DNA from 2 places in the Bacillus sp. JJ1122 genome. Region 2 is predicted to be linked to the other one. Evidence: riboswitches for the same ligand, from Rfam matches in the RefSeq annotation. Region 2 holds a riboswitch; the other holds the start of a gene.
What was found. Region 2 has a riboswitch for cyclic di-GMP ahead of V7201_RS10130 (HNH endonuclease). Riboswitches for the same ligand answer to the same signal wherever they lie in the genome.
Positions count from the first base shown of each region.

Region 1: linked by a shared signal. The riboswitch ahead of V7201_RS03435 (LPXTG cell wall anchor domain-containing protein) and the one ahead of V7201_RS10130 (HNH endonuclease) in region 2 are both predicted to bind cyclic di-GMP.

Region 1 covers NZ_JBALQL010000005.1:15,098-18,312, forward strand. Annotated here, with positions in the region: gene V7201_RS03425 (DUF378 domain-containing protein) at 1-6, opposite strand, end outside; gene V7201_RS03430 (iron-containing alcohol dehydrogenase) at 208-1,371, shown strand; cyclic di-GMP riboswitch class I at 1,619-1,711, shown strand; gene V7201_RS03435 (LPXTG cell wall anchor domain-containing protein) at 1,867-3,215, shown strand, end outside.
Region 2 covers NZ_JBALQL010000016.1:47,685-50,899, reverse strand. Annotated here, with positions in the region: gene V7201_RS10135 (hypothetical protein) at 1-733, opposite strand, end outside; gene V7201_RS10130 (HNH endonuclease) at 772-1,626, opposite strand; cyclic di-GMP riboswitch class I at 1,693-1,783, opposite strand; gene V7201_RS10125 (zinc metalloprotease HtpX) at 2,067-2,921, shown strand; gene V7201_RS10120 (hypothetical protein) at 3,192-3,215, opposite strand, start outside.

The sequences.
Region 1 (3,215 bases), on a different contig from region 2:
ACTCATGGATGTTTCCTCCTTAAAAATATGGATTCGTATTTAGGTTGATTCAGCAGTAACAATATTATTCATCTCTGCCAGTTAATCATTACCCGTGTGAAAAAAAACTGTAACTTTTTATAGCACATTGGAGAACATTAAGAAGTGCAATTCTTTTGCATTGCTTTTAAAAAAAGAACATAATGGGCGATAAGGAAGGTGATTCAAATGGATAATTTCACATTTTATAATCCAACTAAATTAATTTTTGGCAAAGGCCAACTTGAGGAATTGAAGAATGAAGTGCCTCAATATGGCAAAAAAGTTCTTCTTGTATATGGCGGCGGAAGCATAAAGAGAAATGGACTTTATGATTCGGTCCTAAAACTTTTAAAAGAAATTGACGCAGAGGTATTTGAGCTTTCCGGCGTTGAGCCTAATCCACGTATATCAACTGTCCGTAAGGGCGTTCAAATCTGCAAGGAAGAAGGAATTGAATTCCTGCTTGCGGTAGGCGGCGGAAGTGTTATTGACTGTACTAAAGCAATCGCTGCCGGTGCCAAATATGATGGCGATGCATGGGACCTTGTGACAAAGAAGGCGTTCGCATCCGAAGCACTTCCATTCGGTACAGTGTTGACTCTTGCTGCAACAGGCTCTGAAATGAATGCAGGTTCGGTTATCACGAATTGGGAAACGAATGAAAAATACGGCTGGGGCAGCCCAGTGACGTTCCCAAGGTTCTCCATTCTGGATCCTGTGAATACATTTACAGTACCCAAAGACCAAACTATCTACGGAATCGTCGATATGATGTCTCATGTGTTCGAACATTATTTCCACTTGACTGAGAACACTGAGTTCCAGGATCGCATGTGTGAATCCTTGCTGCTGACTGTAATGGAAACAGCGCCAAAGCTTCTGGCAGATCTTGAAAACTATGAGCATCGCGCAACTATTTTATATGCAGGCACAATGGCACTAAATGGTATGCTATCAATGGGTTACCGCGGAGACTGGGCTACACATAACATCGAACATGCCGTTTCAGCGGTTTATGACATTCCGCATGGAGGAGGACTTGCGATCCTGTTCCCGAATTGGATGAAACACAATCTAAGGGTAAAACCAGAACGCTTCAAGAAAATGGCTGTCAGGGTATTCAACGTGGATCCTGAAGGCAAGACAGACGAAGAGGCTGGGCTTGAAGGAATCGAAAAGCTGCGTGAATTCTGGTCAAGTATCGGAGCACCATCCCGACTTGCAGATTATGAGATCGATGACAGCAAGATCGAAGTTATGGCAGATAAAGCAATGGTAAATGGAGAATTTGGCAATTTCACAAAATTGACCCACGAAGATGTGGTTGAAATTTATCGCAAATCTTTGTAAAAGTTAAAAGGACCCGGAAAACCGGGTCCTTTTTTATTTGCCTAGGAAAATACTCATATCGAAGCATCTTTAAAAGCACTTTAAACACTTAAATCCTCCCTGTTCTCGGTTGAAAAATGAAACATAAGAAAAAATTACCAATAATATTTATAGGTCTAAATGTTTAATGAGCTGGTTAACTGTGGTAATTCTCTAAATGTAAGACAATGGAGCTGAAGGGATATTTTACATAAACAATCTTCACCGCCCATGCTAATAGCAAACCAGTTGAAAAGCTGGGACGCAAAGCCAGGAGTCTAAGGCCGCCATATTAGGCAGCTATGATCGTCCAGCCGCCATGGATTAAGAAATTCGTCCTGGTGGCTTTTTTTGTCAAAAAAATCGCAGAATTTTATCGAAAGAGAGGCGAAATTTCTAATTTAATAACTGAATATTCAATCTATTTTTTTGATGCATTTATTAATAAGAAATAATTATGAAAAGGGGATAAAACAGTTGAAAGCTATAAAACATGTTTCCATTTTATTATCATTGATGCTTTTGTTATTCATCAGCCTGCCTGTAACAGGGGCATTTGCAGCTGGCAGCACTGAAAGTCAGGCTGTAAAAAACGGCAAACAATCATCCCAGGTTGATTCCCAAAATAAGAGCAATCAAGCTCAAAAAAAAGCGGAAAAACCAAAGGCTAAAAATGAAAATGCAGCAAACTCGAATACTAATACTGAAGGAAGTTCAGCTGTGAAAAAAGAAGCTGCACAGGTTCAGCAAGCTAATCATAAAGAAACAGCTGAAACGAAGGATGAAAATGATAAAACTGTTGAAATGGCAACAAATGAGAAAGATACAAAAACGAAAGTGGAAACGGTATCGGAAAAATTGGTCAATACAAATAAAAGTACGCAAATCCACTTGCATCTGAAGGATTGTGTAAACCCAACTGTAAGTGTTTTTGTTGAACTTAAAGGCGAATGGAAGGAAATGACCAATCCAGGAAGCTCACCACTCTTCAAATTGCTGGATGGCGGAGAATTTGTTAAAGATGATGTAACGGCCTTTAAGCTTGTTTTTGAAGGTGGAGAAGAGTTAGTTGTTCCAGTTAGTGAAACTAAAGTGGGTGTCGAGGCAGAAGGGACAATCAACTATTGGCTAGAAAATTGTGACCTGCACGATCATGGAGAGACAGCACCTGATAAAGAGGCAAATAAAAGCACTCAAATTCATCTGCATGTAAAGGACTGTATAAGCCCAGCAGCAACAGTATTTGTAGAGCTTAAAGGCGAGTGGAAGGAAATGACCCATCCAGGTAAATCACCACTCTTCAAATTGCTGGATTCAGGAGAATTTGTAAAGGAAGACATCACTGCGTTCAAAATTGTTTTTACCAGCGGCGGTGAGCTCGTTGTGCCTGTAAGCGACCTTAAGATAGGAGTCGAGGCAGAAGGAACGATCAACTACTGGATGGAAAAATGTGATTTGCCTCTGAAAAACACATTCAAGACATTAAGCTTAATGATGGATGACAGCAAGGGCAAAATCGACAGTGCTGCAGTAATAATGATGAATGGGAAACGTATTGAGTTTAAGCTTGTGAATCATGTTTGGACAATCCATTTAACAGAAGAAGCGAAAATGGATATGCTGAAAGGAATCGAATTAACGAGCAATGGGCAAACAAAGGTCATCCCCTTAACCCAATTATCTGATGAAATGGTTCACCTGGAAGATCAGGTTCTAACTCTTAACGTAAATTGGAACATGCAGGGAGAGATCGTCGGTGAAGAAATAAATGAAGGCGCATCGCCAGTTCCTGTGAAGAACTCCGGCTCAGGAAATACACCTGGAGG
Region 2 (3,215 bases):
CTGCATCCTGGACGTCCGATTCATCGGTAAAATCTGAAGCTAATAATTCTTCCGTATGCTTCATTTTTTCTTTAAGAGGGCGATATAAGCGCTCAATCAGCGAACGTTCTTCATAGATGTTTTGTTCAACAAAGGCCAAGTTCGTTTTCAATACTCTTAGTCTTCCACCCTCTAATTCCAGCTTCGCCTTAATTTTCTTCGCTTCCTGCAAATAGGCATCTGCCTGTTTCACACGTGTTCTTTGCTGGATTAAATCCATGCCAATAATCCCTCCGACAAGTCCTACACCCAATGTACCGATCACCGCAGCGGCTGCAGGCATGAAGGGATTGCTATCCTCAGTATGTGAAGAATAAAAATCCTTCCTTCTTAAATGATAGTCTGTTATATATTTCTCCACCGTTGCTTCGTATTGACTTTTAATCTCTTCATACAATTTCTTTTTATAGACATAATGATCGTCAATCAACGTTTCAACACAAAGTATTTCCGTGTGGACATCATCAAACAACGCATCATACTTCCTTCGGGCCTCATACAGGATCTCTCCTGCTTCACTATTTTTTTCATAAGATGTTTTATAATCGTTGTTGCCTTTAATCACCATTTCTTTAAAGCCGTCCGTCATCAATTCGGTAAACTCTTTTCTTCCATCACTTAGGATCTGCCCTAATTCTTTTCCTGAATCGGCGAAGATTTTACCTACTTCGAAAACATTCCTAAAGAAACCCATCACACTGCCCCTTTTGGCTCAATTTTGCTTTTTCTAACTTATCTATACTCACTCCCGCCACCCCAAAGTTCACGGCCTCCAGTATGTCCCACGCTTGCATGGGTTTCCCGGTCAACTAACTGCAGGACGCCTGGCTCTTCATTGTGATGCCAAGTGTATCCTTCTGGATTATCTCCATTGGACAAAGCTTCAATGTCAGCTTCGTTCAAGCCTAGCTCTTCAGCTAATTCCGGATCTCCTTGAATATCCTCATATAACTCATAGTTTGCATATGTAAAATGGATATAATCGCTTCTCAGATACATGTCTTCCTCTATATCCACTTCATATTCACTATCGAAAACCGGGAAGGAATCCGTAACGTTTTCACCATTAGGAAGTTCAATCGTTTTGGTCTCGAATGGTATATCGTCACCTGATAAATCGGAACCTGTCTCCTCCGCATCAGCAATATCGACTCCATCTATAATATCGACAACTCCTACAGCCAATGCTCCTATGGCAACCGTTTTAGCGATGGATATGGCTCCTTTTTTAACACGGTCATGATCTCCATCGATAAAACCGCCAATGACTTCACCGCCATTATGGACCGTGTGTTTAGCAGTTTGGTAGACCCCCTTCGCAGTCCTTCCGACAGCACTTCCGATATCATTCAAGCCCTGATCACGCTGCGCGGGATTGTCATTGATGATTCCCGCAACCGTCCCAACAGCTCCATCAGCAGCTTGTCCAACTGTAGTTCCAGCGAACTCCGAGGCTTTTCTTACTCCTTTTCCGATATCCTCGATCACATCTGATCCGGTTAACTCCCCAATAACCTGGATGGGTCCTCCAACCACAATCCCAGCGGTTTTCCCTGCATATTTACCAAACGTCTTAAGAAAGCTCATGCCATGATTCCCTCCCGGATAATAAAAAAACTATGACAAAAAGCCATAGTAAGAGAATCTCTATTCTATGGAGACCTGACGATCATAGCATACCTCAGCATGCCTTAGACTCACGGCTTTGCGTCCTCCCCTTTCGAGAAGTTTGCCTTTTTCATAGTATTTGATTTGGAATTATTTACATATTAAGTATATAGGTCTTTGGAACTGGATGTAAAGGAAAAATTCAACGATTTCTTGTTAGGACTGATGTGATGCCATAACGCAGTAAACCGTCCTTTTGTATCTCATTATTCACTCTTAATGAAACGTCAGAACAGCCATCTGTATCTAAATTCCTATTTTTTCTAAAAAAATTACATAATTCGACAATATTCTTTTTCAGCAAATGGTAAATTAGTAGCACATAAGGCGAGTGAATACTAATTTAGGAGGAATGAAAAGTGTACATTGTCGATTTTGCGCGAAGGTTGTTTAGAAAGGGCAATATAGGAATTATTATTTATCTTATATTGAATACCTTGCTGGTAATAAGTTTGTTTAATGAGCTGTGGATTGGTTTGCTTATGTATGCCATATCTTTGACGCTTGCCCTTTCTCCATTTGGAGAGTGGCTGTTAAGAGTTCAACAAGGTTGTAAGCCATTATCGAGACAAGAGCATATTGAAAGATTACTCCCTCTTTTTAATGAGGTATATGCTCAAGCAAAGAAATTAGATCCTTCAATCTCCGGTAATGTGAAGTTATTCATTAGTAAGGATAACAACGCGAATGCTTTTGCTACAGGCAGAAAAACAATCTGTCTTACAAAAGGACTTTTATCTTTCAGTGATGAAGAGATTAAAGCAACCTTGGCTCATGAATTTGGTCACTTATCTAATAAGGATACTGATTTAATTCTCATTGTTTCTGTAGGTAATATGATTGTAACCGGCATGTTTGTGATTTATCGATTCTTCTTTTATATCGCTGGAATCATGATGAGTATAATAAATAGAAGCTTTGGCACCCTAGTCATTACTTTCTTTGTTGATGTCATATTAGTTGCTATGATGTGGTTATGGACAAAATTCGGAACTTTACTTGTTATGAATTCCGTAAGAAAAAATGAATATGAAGCAGATTACTTTGCTCATCAATTAGGATATAGAGATTCACTGATAAGAGTCTTAGATAAGTTTGATGAAATGGATAATTCTGAATTAAAAGGTCTATGGGCGAATCTTGTTTCAACACACCCAGATCCAGATATGAGAATCGGCAAACTTCAGCAGCATGAAGAGAAGGCAGTAAGTTGAATTAGAATATAGATAGAATATAAGGACGGTTCTCTTGTTCGATTTGGAACGTAAATGCCTAGAAAAATAGGATTTTTACTAATTTGGTTATTTACTGATCAAAAAATAATGAAACAACAAAGCCAGGTTCTCACAATATTTCATTGGAGGAACCTGGCTTTTTTTAAATTGCTATCTGCTATTCATTTATTGAATGAGACACGAAAATCGTCCCCATACTCCACTTCTTGCGTTTCAAACCGGAACACGAGAACCGTCCCCATGTTCCACTTACAATCCTACCATTTCCAAATA